Regions from separate parts of the Paenibacillus andongensis genome, predicted to be linked through region 1. Evidence: riboswitches for the same ligand, from Rfam matches in the RefSeq annotation. Region 1 holds a riboswitch; each other region holds the start of a gene.
What was found. A riboswitch is a leader RNA that binds a small molecule or an ion and turns the genes downstream of it on or off. The one in region 1 is predicted to bind cyclic di-AMP.

Region 1 (4,194 bases):
GTAGAGCATTCGATCAAAATATTGAAGGGGATATAATGATTGGTACCATTAACACCGAATAAAGTGACTTGATCAAGGGCACGTTAATGGAAATCATTAACAGGAGGGTGTGTCCTTGTATCATTTGTATACTCATAATGATCTGGATGGAGTAGGTTGCGGTATAATAGCTCGATTAGCATTCGGGGAAAAGGTAGAAATTCGATATAACTCTGTCGGAGGGTTGAATCTACAAGTAAAGCGCTTTTTAGAAAAATCAAGAAAAAAGAGCTATTTGTTTATCACCGACTTATCCGTGGATGAAACGAATGAACAAGGACTTAACGAGTTTGCGAAATCGGGTGGGAAAGTAAAACTTATTGATCATCATAAAACCTCACTTCATTTAAACAAATATTCGTGGGGAATGGTTCAGATCGCGTATGAAGATGGAAAACTCGCTTCTGCAACTTCTCTATTCTATGAGTATCTGATCCAGAACGGATTGTTGAAGCCGATGAAGGGATTAGATGAATTCGTCGAATTGGTCCGTCAGTATGATACTTGGGAATGGGAACAGAATGAATACATGAAGGCCAAGCGATTAAACGATCTCTTTTATTTAATTTCCATCGAAGAATTTGAGGAAAAAATGGTAGCTCGCATTCAGCAAAGTGAGAACTTTGCATTCGATCCCTTTGAAGAAAAAATTTTGGATATGGAAGAAGAAAAAATCGAACGCTATGTGCGCAGAAAAAAGAGAGAAATCATCCACTCCCGTATTAATGATCATCATGTAGGCATCGTTCATGCGGAATCCTATCATTCTGAACTTGGAAACGATCTAGGCAAAGAAAATCCTCATCTGGATTATATCGCAATCATGAATATGGGCGGTAAGAAGATAAGCTTTCGAACGATTCACGATCACATCGATGTCTCGGAAATTGCGGGTCTTTATGGAGGAGGGGGCCATGCTAAAGCTTCCGGTTGCTCAATGACAGAAGAAGCTTATCAGTGGTATGTAGCAAAGCCATTTCCGATGGAGCCCATTCGCGCGGATGCGAATAAAAATACATTTAACACGAAAAATTCTGTTTATGGATCCCTTTATGAGAATAGAAATGAACAACAAGTGTTTATTTTTCCTTCAGGAGGCAAGTGGGAAGTCGATGTGGATGGGGCCCTATCCAACCAACATTTTAGTACTTTCGAAGAGGCGGAACGTTATGTCAAAAGAGATTATGCAGCTTGGTTAGTTCGGGACGAAACGTATGTTGCCTTCCTAATGGAGCATATGGCGGCAAGAAAAACAAAAACCCTCGAGGGTAGTTCAGTATGATAAGGAACGACGCCAGTTCCAGATAACTGGGATAAAATGCAAGCCTCCTCCTCATACTAACTATGAGACAATGGAGGTGAACGCTATGCCCAAAAATGAAGCCGATCCCAAGTATGACCGCGAAGATAACCGAGCAGATAAGAAAAAAAATCAGCAGAATAACGCTAATTTTACTGAAGAGGCGCAAACGCTATCGAGCCACAATGCCGATGATTTCGTCCCAAGTTTAAATGGTATTCCCAAAAATCAAGTTTAAGTAACAACAGGCTGCTCTTCTAGCACTTTTGGGAGAGCAGTTTTTCTGTTTTTCCCACCTTAAATAAAAAAAGCTGATTTCTTGAGAAGTACATCTCAGAAACCAAGCTTTTTTTGTTATAAGCCGTTTAATTTAGTTTGTACACTTTAATGGTTTGGATACCAAATTTCTGCAAAGATTGCTTAGATCCTGGGATAAAGATATCAATACGTTTGCCTTTGATTGCACCGCCTGTATCTGTTGCATAAGCATACATGCCGCCTGCAGGAAGGCCGTTGAAATTATAACCTTCTATATAGAGCTTAGACCCTAGAGGAATCACAGAGGGATCTACAGCAACGGTTCCAATACCTAATGGATTACCCATATAATCCATAGCTCCGTAGCCGCCATTTTCAGAAGGATCTGCTGAATAGGCAGTAGATTGAAATAATTCATAATCTGGCTTATGCTGATTGCCATCTTTACTTAGAATAGCTATTTTGCTGCTAGCGTCCCACTGAACAGGAATTTCGGATGCTTTGCTTAGGAAACGAAGAGGCACGTATACGCGTCCGTTTTGGAATTCCGCATGTGTGTCCATCTCGACAGGGGTGCTATCGATTTTGGCTTCTTTTTGTCCCGATACTAAGGTGATCGAATGTTTGTTGTTATTTAGCGTGACTTTGATCTCATCGCCTTCTTTTTGCCACTTCACATCATAACCAAGCTTCTCCGTTACAAAACGAATCGGTACTTGGGTAGCATGATTATCATCCAGAAATGGCTGAGCATCCGGAAATTGAACGAGCTCATCATTGACTTGCACTTTCACATCCATCTCTGCAGCATGCGCCGAAAATGGGGAAAGAAAGCCTCCTGCCAACACTGTTAAAGACACAGCAAGGCTAGTTAACCCTTTAGTAATTGTATGCAATTGGTAATCCTCCTTCAATGAGCCTTCGAGGTTAGTTGACGGGTTCGGGAAGAAGGTTCTCCCTAGTCTGCTCTTTTGAAGAGCAAATATTCACCCCATGTAAATCGTCCCCCGTACCGGCACTTTGTCTGTGCACCGGACTCGGCTTCAAATAGTTTAGCATTCGAGGCTCTGTGGGACAACGACCAAAATATGGATGGAGGTCTTAGAGTGTACTAGACTTAGGTCTAGGTACAAAAACAGTCGCGAGTCCGTTTTGACGGTTATCTGTTTCAGGTACGATAGAAGCATGAAGAATATGTGAAGGGCGGTAAGCAAAAATGAGTATGGATCGATCTAAAGGGTTGGCTTTGGTTTTAATCACAGCAGGTTTACTTATTTGTCTGCATCAGTTTGGTGGTCACATTCATTTAATGGGGTTGTTATTCCCGGCAGCTCTGCTTGGATTAGGCTATGTAGGCATTCAGAATGGGAAGAAAATTGGATGGTTTATTGCCGGCTTGGGCGGATTGATACTGACCATTAAACTATCGGGCTTTATCGCGATCGCTTTCGCAGTATGTATAGTGTTGTATGGATTTCATTTATTGAAGAAACGAAATGAATATTAATTTTCAAGCAAATGGAGGTGTAACTTCATGAATATATTGAATCGGATTGGCAAAATAGCTGAAGCTGCATGGCAAGAAACGGCAAGCAAGCTTGAGCAACATGAACGGGGGGGCAGCGTGATAGATAAGCTTGAACAGCGCTATGAGGAGGCGCTGCAGCGAACCATTGAGCTGCGACGCCACATTGTGAACGCAGAGGAGATGGCGCAGCTGCGCGGCGAGCAAGCCGAGCTGGCAATGCGCGCCGGCGATGAAGAGCTCGCGCGGCTAGCGCTGCAAGAGAAGCAGCGCGAGGAAGCCGCTTGCGAGCTCTACCGCGCGCAGTACGCGGGCAGCCAGGATGTGTGCCTGGCGCTCGCGGATGAACTGCGCGGGCTGCGTGCGGGGCGCGCAGCCGAGGGGCCTCGGGTGCAGCCGCCGAGCAGCGGGCTGCACGAGAAAGAGGCTCGCGACGCATGGCGCGAGCTGGAAGTGACCGGCCGCGAGCTCGGCCGGGAAGCGCTGCAGGGGCTCCGCGAAGCGGGTCGCCTGTCGCAAGAGACGCTGAAGGAAGCCAGCGGCAACCTTCAGCAGGAACTGCGCACGCTGCGCGGCAAGTTCCAGCAGGAGTGGCAGCAGCATCGCTCCAGCGATGACACTGACCCGCGCGGCAAGAAATAGCCGCGTGTTATCCCTCCAGCGCCAAGTAAGTAGGCGCAGAGGGGCCCTTGACCTCCATGATTCATGCGGAAGCCTTGCCGCGCAAGGATTTGCATCTTGGAGGTCGTCCATTCTTATGGTATGCTAGGAATCTATATGAACTAATTTAAAAGTCAGCCAGAGGAGGTGCAGCGATGGGAGAAGAAACTAAAAGCAACCGTAACCGCAATACAGCACTAGTGCTGATTGGAGCCGGTCTTTTTTTGCTTCTAGATCATACGATAGGCTTTTTCCCCATTCTTGCCATAATCCTCATCTTGCTAGGCATTCATCGGGTGCGTTCACGCAAAGAGCGCAAAGGTTATGTACTGATAGGCATAGGGGCAGTGATTTTATTCGGTGATCATATTACCATCGTGTTTTCTATTGTCTTAATTTCGCTAGGTTTGTT
Region 2 (4,194 bases), 1.9 Mb from region 1:
ACCGACAACGGGATGAAGACGTACCAATTTTATGCCGATGACGTGCATGATTTCGCTTGGTCGGCATCGCCTCATTTCGTTTATGTGGAAGAACCCTACTCGACCGCACAAATACCCGGGGTCAAGATCAAGCTCTACCTCGATCCCAATCATCAGGACTTGAAGGACCGTTATATGTACGCTGCCAAAAAGGCGCTTTCCCGCTACAGCCAATGGTACGGACCGTATCCTTATTCCACCCTTTCGATTGTCGTACCTCCCCCAGGAGGCAATGGTGTGGGCGGTATGGAATATCCGACTTTGGTAACGTCGTGGGATGCTAGCGACAAGAAACCTGATTTAGAGTTAGAGCGCGTCGTTGTTCATGAGATTGGACATCAATTCTTCTATGGACTCGTAGCTAGCAATGAATTCGAAGAAGCTTGGCTGGATGAGGGCTTTACCTCCTATGCAGAGGATAAAGTCATGGAAGCAGAGTATGGGGTGTCCCCTAATTTACCTGTCGAGTCAAGCTTTATTACATCTCCACACACCCTGAAGCAGAATTCGTGGGCCTATGCGGGGCATGATCAATACGCAGAGAATGTGTACACACGGGGTAAGCTCGTACTTAAAGCCATTGAGAAGCAAGTTGGCACCAAAACGATGGACAAAATTATGCGTACTTATTTCCTGCGTTGGGAATTTAAACACCCTTCTACGAAGGACTTCCAGAACGTTGTGGAAGAAGTGACCAAAGCGAAGTGGGATGACTTCTTCAATCAATATGTATATGGCGCCATGATGATGGATTACACCGTTGAGAGCATTCGCGTCAAATCCGTGGGAACCAAAGGGGCTGAGTCCTACGAAAGTACCGTTCTCATCTCCAAAAAAGGCGGCAATTCGCCAGAGGTGCCGATCCAGTTCCATTTCTCTGATGGCACCGTACTGGATAAAACATGGGATGGCAAAGAAAGCAGCATCGAATTCAAACTTACCCACAAGACTCCAGTAGACTGGGTTCGAATTGATCCTAATTACTCGCTCGTGTTGGAAAATAAACACATTAATAATTTCATGCAAACGCAAGTGGATACCAAGTGGAAAATTCGCTGGAATCTCGGTCTCATTCAATTCCTGCAAGCCATATTCGGCTGGGTCGCCTGGTAAGCGGCTAAAGCAAAACTCAATGTACATGCTTACGAAGTAAGTTTTCCATACGGAAAACTCAGATTATGCTTTCGATGCCAGTTTTGCTAAAGCAAAACTCTTAGGAGGGACAACTGTGGCAACTTATATCAAGTCTGGCTTCAGGGCGGCTTTACGGCAACCTTTCGCCACGATCGTCTTGTTCCTGTATCAGATGGGCTGGGGCATCCTACTGTATAAGCTTGTACAGGGTGTTCTCGTCCCTCTCATGCACCGCTATCCGGGTGGCGAGCAGCCGAAGCAAGCGCTGCAGCTATTTCTAGCTGAAGGACAGTTCCAACTGGTCAAAACCGATCTTAGCCATTCCTACCTCTGGTGGCTGGCTGCTCTACTTGTTATTCGCATGGTGCTCACCCCAATGTTGAATAGCGGCGTCTACTATTCGCTGACCCATTCGCAGCAAAATGCCGGCTATCGCTTTTTCCGAGGCATCAAGGAGCTCATGCTCCCATTCCTAATCATATATGTCGTCCGAATTTCTCTCTCTTTGCTGCCGCTCATATGGCTGTTTCCCAAAGCGCAAAAACAATTCGCACATACGACATCTTATGAGCAAGCAGCCCTCCAATTGCTGCCTTGGTTTCTGGGCATGCTCGTCTATGGCTTTCTCTTACATCTTCTCTTTATGTACGTGCAGTTCGCGATTGCTGCCAAACTTGGCATTTTGTCCACCGTCATCACATTCGTTCGCAGTTTGCTTCCTATTATCGGGCTTGCGCTTATCCTCCTGCTCGCCTCGGGACTATTGGCAGGGGTCACTGTCACTGCAACATACATATGGGCAGGTCTGGTAGCGCTAATCATTTATCAGCTCTTCCCACTATTCCACATTTTCTTTCAAATGTGGGCTATAACTTCCCAATATCAGCTTCTATCTGCCAAAATGAACGGCTAATAGCCTATTAACAAGCTAAAATTAGCACATTTTCTTCTTCCCCTTGCAAAAGGGGCTTTTTTTTGTCTTTTTCCCTATCAAACTAGCATATTTTAATTAAAAGGTGCATAGAAAAGGAGGAATTTCGATGTTTATGACGAATTACAAGGACTAGCATCAAAAAAACCAAATATTTCATGCCGAATTCCTCATTTCTTGGGGAAACGGGGGAACCACTACCCGGGTGAATTGATCTTGCAAGACAGGGATCATAGGGAACCTTCAACCGAACCCTCCAGCTAACCTCGTAGGCACCGGAAGGAGACAAGCAGTTGAGAAAGATTGTTGCTCTTGTTTTTAGTCTTGTTTTGTTTTTGAGTGTAGGTTTAGGAAGCGTGTCAGCGGCACAATCCACTTTGGATGAAACGGTTGACGGATTGCTAGGAATTCCGTACAGAACGGCGGGAACGACCACAAAGGGCTTTGATTGCTCTGGTTTCACCGCATACGTTTTCAACAAATTCGGCATTGATCTTCCTCATAGCTCATCATCTCAAAATAACGAAGGCTACTGGATTGACAAAAAAGATCTTCGTAAAGGTGATCTTGTGTTCTTTGACACAAGCGGCGGCAAAGGTATTTCTCACGTTGGTATCTATCTTGGAGACGGTGAATTCATTCACTCTGCATCCGATGAAGGTATAGTGAAAAGCAAACTTAGCCAATCTTATTATGCGAAGCGGTATGTATCAGCCAGACGTGTTCTGTGGGATGATATCTACAACCAATTAACTGCTGAATCCAAGTAATCTTGTACGCTTCATGAATAAAGCCCAGACAAGCCCGCTCGAAAGAGCAGCTTTCAGGGCTTTTATTCATTTCGGAGGCATTTCCTATATCCCAGCATGCCAATTCTTGTAACTTGACATCGCATGTTAGGCGTTCTATAATAACGGCATGTCGTTTTCTAGGGTTCCGTGGCGTTCATCGCCAGACTGGTCCAAGGGGAAACACACAGCGAATACGCTGTGGTCACGGAGGGGAAAAAGCCCGGGAGTCATATCGCTTAGCGATATCACTTCCAGGCTTTTTCCTTTTTTTGCGACTAAATAGGTACGTATAACAAAATCAAGAGGAGTGATTCATCATGGCATGGTTATATCTCGTCATTGCAGGTGTATTTGAGGTAGTATGGGCGATCTCATTGAAATTCTCTAATGGTTTTACACGTTTAGTTCCTTCCAGCGTAACGATCGCAGGGATGGTTGTAAGTTTCTATTTTCTAGCGATAGCCACGAAAACTCTTCCCATCGGCACGGCATACGCGGCTTGGACCGGAATTGGTGCTGTCGGTGCGATTATAGTCGGCACCCTTTTTCTCGATGAACCCATTAGTTTAACAAGGATTTTGTTCATGATTCTGATCTTAGTCGGCGTTCTCGGCCTTAAATTCACATCTGGGCATTAGGGATTTTGAATAAATTGGTCCTTATCTATGCAGATTAATCGATACAAGGAGGGAGATTCAACGTGTATACATCGGATGATATCAATCAAAAACTGAATCGTAATGACGAATTTCTCAGAGAGGGGTTAGAAGTTGACTCCGATGTTAATGAGGATCGCAACCGAGAACAGCAATTGGACGATTCATTTCAGTACTGGTACCGAAACGTCGGTTACTGGGTGCAGCAGAAGGAAAATATAACGCAGGTACCAAAAGAGAATGTCTTCGATGCCGCCGCTGAGATGGATGCTGAGCAAGAGTAAAACGAGACTACGAAAGACGATAAGATCAATAAGTAATTCAAACGAGAGTTCCAATATTGCATCTAGGAGATAATGTTGCACGAACTGCAACTTCAGGTTGCAGAATAACCTTTCGGTATCATTGGAGGTATAAACGATGTCTGACAATACGAATAACGTTGACGTAAACAAAACGAGTATCTTTAAAAACGGGGTTCAATCCGCAACGAATTATGTACAGAATGCCATTGAAAACGTAACTGCATCCACGCAAGACGCAACTCAAAACTTAGTGAATAACGTCATGAAAAAGCGACAAAATGAAAATCAAGAAAATAAATAATCATATGGAAAAAGCTTAGTCAGAATGCAGCCGCAGA
Region 3 (4,194 bases), 2.6 Mb from region 1:
CCATTGCCGATGGTCGGCGTAATAAGCAAATTTGGACACCGTTTCGATAATAGCCATTTTGTTCATCCAGTCGAATTGTACTTGTGTGTTGTTCATGTTTCATACCTCCTGAGCTTAAATGAATATTAACTTCGCTTCGCTGACCATCTATTTCATTCAAAGATTCATTGGGACTCCTCCTCGCGATATCGGAATTATTTTATTTCTATCTCAGAATAACGAATCCATAATCCATTCTCTTGCACATTACATTCTTGTTTTTGTACAAAAAAACCAAATCAGAGGAAATTTTCATTCTGGTCAAGACCCCATTTTGTAAACAAAGAAAAAATACCTAGGAAGAAAAGAGGCCACTGATAAACTTATGGTTTTTGAGAAATGGCTACCCCGAACAAAACAAAAGACGATTGCTATTCCTAATTTTAGGAATAGCGATCGTCTTTTCGCTGTTCATTCAAATATTCATGAAGTGTTCCAAATCAATGCACGCAAACCCAAATTTGTCAGCGAAAAAATCTACTTTCATATAAGGCAGACCTTCCTTCCTGAACCCCACCTGCTCCTCTTCATCAACTGCGCCTCATCCCTGAAATCCAGGGCTAGGCTCACATCCTTAACCGTGTGGAGCACAAGGTCCGCTCATTTCGCAGAGCTAAGACGGTTTCGTAATGCTCATAGAGAAGATCATTGGAGATAGCACAGAAGTAATGATGGCGATCACAATGACTGCATCTTGAATTCCCTTATTAATAACTCCCAATCTCATGCCGATCGATGCCGCAACAACGATTAATGTCATACGAGATGATAGCAAGAATCCGCCTGCCAGAGCCTTCCGCCGACCATGACGAAGAAAATAGGAATAATCAAGCCATAGCCTATCCCTTCTAACTGCTCCTTAAACGGATGATGATCATGTAGATGAAAACTTGCTAGAAGAAACCCAGCCAAAAAACTGCCTAGAATAACCTCCGAACCTGTCATATCTGTGATGATTCCATAAAGGCCGAGAACAGCCAGCAGCCCCTGCAATCGGACGACGGAATTTTTGTGGAATTCCTTATGCCAAAATGAGGTTTTCCTCAATCTGATTATGGCCTGATAGATAATTACGGATAAAGGCAGAAGCAAACCTACGGAAGCCTGACGCCACGTAAATCCAGTATGGTAGGATCCTCCAATGATAGAAAGAATGATCATAGTGAGGAGATCGGCGATAATTGCGGACGTTAGAAGCAGTTGGCCATATTGGCTTTTGATTACTCCCGTTTCCTTGAGGACCGGCATTACAATCCCGAGTGAGGTTGTCAAAAGAATAAGCGTTATCATCCAGGACTTTGTTAAGGGGTCTATTTGGTGAATTCTTATTCCTAACAGAAAAGCCAACAAAGTGGTCCCTACAAAGACTAACAATCCGATAATAAGAGGGTTTTGCCCGATCTTCGGAAGGAATCCGGAACCCTTTCATTCTGCTAAGTAGCATTTGCACGACAAATATACATAGAAACAGCCAAAAAAGAGGTAATAAAGCACCATGCCCCATACTAATAATAAGTCCCCCCATTCCTTATTAAGGTATGCTAGTCCGATTCGTTATTATAACTACCCGCCTCCACTTTTGCACTAAATAACCGAAGGATTTTGGACTCATTTTTCCATAATCCCACCCTTTAGTTCAATTAAAAAAGCAGGCTGCCTCAGCTGCCTGCTTTATTTCAAGTATCGTTTTCTGTCGAAAAAACACAGCTTTCTCCTTCAACGAAACTCATATAATACTGCTTTTTATGTACTCTCTGAGGCAAGGATACGGACCACCAAAAATATGAGCCATGGTTACGATAAATTTGTGATGTTCCTTCAAAATTTTTAAAGAAATGCCGACGCGATTGGCTAGTAATTGTTGAACCGCTAATTCCCTTTCCATACTTAGTTGGTTTAGTAAGTCATTGTTTTGTCCGACTGTTTTGCTTATTTCCAATAAAGTCTGTGTTTCGACGCCAGATGGCCTATACGCCAAATTGGAAAATTGAATGTCGAACTCCTCCAGCCGTCGCTTTAAGTGAAGAATCTCTTCTTGACGTTGTACAGAAGTGTTTGATCTTTTCGATTGAAAAAGGTTCTTCACCTCTTTGGTTACTCTCTTAAGAAGCATGTCTAGTTCCTCCTTTTTTCTCTTGAACGAAAAAAGGAAGCGAGGGAATAAAGCCCTTAAATATAAAGGACCCATTTAATGTTTCTATCATTTTCTTTCTACGCTGACGAAGTTAGCTGACGGATTCGGGTCGAAAGTTAACCCTAACACTTAAAAAATGTACTCACCCCAGAAAACTTGGTTCCCCCGCTTCTTTAATCTAAAGAATTAAGCGTAGTATGATTATTCTTATTTTATCAATTTACCCCAATACATACTTAGAAACAATAGTAATATTTACTTATATTTTTATGTCTATTCTCAATTAATAGTTCTATTAAACTGTATCGGGCCAATTATACGAAATTCCGTTCACTGCGGTACTGACCGTTTGGAACCAGCTTTCAAAAGAAAAGTATAAAGAGGACCCGCCACGGCTGATCCTCTTTGTAGACTATTTGGCGGCGAAGATCCCGTATTTTAATGTAAACTTGTTCTTATACATTTGATGCTAAGCATCTCGGCCAGATGCATGTGGTGGCTGCTCCATCCACTCATGATTTATCATTAGTTTGGCTCCATCCTCTGCGAAACGTCCTACGTCCAATAGAAATCCTGCATATTTCGCCGCAATATCATGCCTTCCGTCAACAGCTAAAGAATTACCATACGATCTGATCTTCATCGAAAACATATCCACCTTATGAAATACCATCAATTTATCTGAAAATGGAGAAAAAGAAGAATTCGTTACTAAGTGGTCCAATGCGGGATGGGACTGCAATCCTTCATCTTCAAGGAGCTGGCTCCAAGTTTCTATATGGTTCGAGGTGATTTTCTCACCTCTATGTAGAAATTCTCTAACCTCATCTAATTTGGTTACTTGTCTGAATCCGATGAGTAAGGATTTGCTTGTCACATTATTTTGAATATTATCGTAAAGGTGGGTAATTTCTAATGCGTGAAGTGGTCTGACATGTCCTAAGAAACCGTTAAGGTAACTTTGTTTTTTCACAATTTCTATCTTTTTCGGGATCGGTATGTAAGGAGCTTTAACGAATGAACCTTTTATGATTAAAACGTCGTTGACCTGATTTATTAGTTTGATTGTCACTTCCAAGCAGTTTGTAAAAAATGTTCTCACATCGTGTCTACTCATTAGTGGTACAGCAATTGCATAAATGCTCATCCCGGCTTTTGCTGCATACTTCAAGTAATGAAGATAAAATTCATCCGAGAATAGCCGAGGCGCCCCTAAGTTTACATCGTCTTCAGTGAAACCAACAGGAACAGGATGATTCTCCTTGTTTAATATTTCTTTGATGGTTTGAACCATTTGTTCAGATAAAAATAGCGCGTATTCTACAGTTTTTTTTATTTCTTGATCCTCAATATTTTGAAGAAAATAGCTCAAAACACATTTGGCCATTGAATTCCCAATATAAGTAGCCCAAAGTTTTCCAACTTCAGCCGAAGTTAATTTTTCGTCCATTTTTGTCTTGTTTGTTCTTGTGGAGATTAACTTTATCGGTTTTATAGCTTCCATTTCATCCCCCATTTATGGGTATTTTTATTTTTAATTTTATTTTTATTATTGTTATCCAGTCTGCTATATATATATTCATCGTAGCATCCGAAGCTTGCTGTATTGCACGCTCAACTTTGCTGCCCTTTAATTTATATTCGTCAAATTTTTAGCAGTAATTCCTCGGACTAAAGCCTCTGCCATTGAACCTACCCCACAGAAACAAATGTTCAGTTTTGAAATCGATGGTACTTGTTCGGTTCTTGATTGGAAGGCCATTATTATTCCTCACTTCTAAAATATGAATTGAATCAAAAACATATAGACGAGAGTACCGCTTGCTATGGATAAAAACATATTCCTTTTCCAAATATGCAGCAAAGCAACGACAACAATTGAAAACAATTCGGGTACACCATGGTCACCGGATAAAAATTGGACATCTTTGATATTATAGACAACTAGTAACCCTAGAGCTGCTGAGGGCAATACTTTGCCGAGATACTGCACATAACTTGGAGTGGTCCGACCCGAAGGA

Region 2: it holds a riboswitch for cyclic di-AMP, as region 1 does, so the genes downstream of both, NYR53_RS32625 (C40 family peptidase) here and NYR53_RS34335 (stalk domain-containing protein) in region 1, are expected to answer to the same signal.
Region 3: it holds a riboswitch for cyclic di-AMP, as region 1 does, so the genes downstream of both, NYR53_RS18585 (hypothetical protein) here and NYR53_RS34335 (stalk domain-containing protein) in region 1, are expected to answer to the same signal.

Annotation. Positions count from the first base shown of each region.
Region 1 is NZ_CP104467.1:1,515,011-1,519,204, forward strand. Features, by position in the region: gene NYR53_RS07005 (CapA family protein) at 1-36, shown strand, start outside; gene NYR53_RS07010 (DHH family phosphoesterase) at 116-1,321, shown strand; gene NYR53_RS07015 (hypothetical protein) at 1,407-1,577, shown strand; gene NYR53_RS34335 (stalk domain-containing protein) at 1,705-2,493, opposite strand; cyclic di-AMP (ydaO/yuaA leader) riboswitch at 2,498-2,650, opposite strand; gene NYR53_RS07030 (hypothetical protein) at 2,814-3,104, shown strand; gene NYR53_RS07035 (PspA/IM30 family protein) at 3,132-3,764, shown strand; gene liaF (cell wall-active antibiotics response protein LiaF) at 3,938-4,194, shown strand, end outside.
Region 2 is NZ_CP104467.1:7,265,822-7,270,015, forward strand. Features, by position in the region: gene NYR53_RS32615 (M1 family metallopeptidase) at 1-1,152, shown strand, start outside; gene NYR53_RS32620 (hypothetical protein) at 1,268-2,086, shown strand; cyclic di-AMP (ydaO/yuaA leader) riboswitch at 2,254-2,394, shown strand; gene NYR53_RS32625 (C40 family peptidase) at 2,398-2,874, shown strand; guanidine-I (ykkC/yxkD leader) riboswitch at 3,022-3,124, shown strand; gene sugE (quaternary ammonium compound efflux SMR transporter SugE) at 3,213-3,533, shown strand; gene NYR53_RS32635 (hypothetical protein) at 3,596-3,835, shown strand; gene NYR53_RS32640 (hypothetical protein) at 3,972-4,157, shown strand.
Region 3 is NZ_CP104467.1:4,124,507-4,128,700, forward strand. Features, by position in the region: gene NYR53_RS18570 (nuclear transport factor 2 family protein) at 1-96, opposite strand, end outside; partial or broken gene NYR53_RS18580 (cation:proton antiporter) at 653-1,413, opposite strand; gene NYR53_RS18585 (hypothetical protein) at 1,766-2,152, opposite strand; cyclic di-AMP (ydaO/yuaA leader) riboswitch at 2,240-2,376, opposite strand; gene NYR53_RS18590 (DUF3231 family protein) at 2,643-3,677, opposite strand; gene NYR53_RS18595 (branched-chain amino acid transporter permease) at 3,951-4,194, opposite strand, start outside.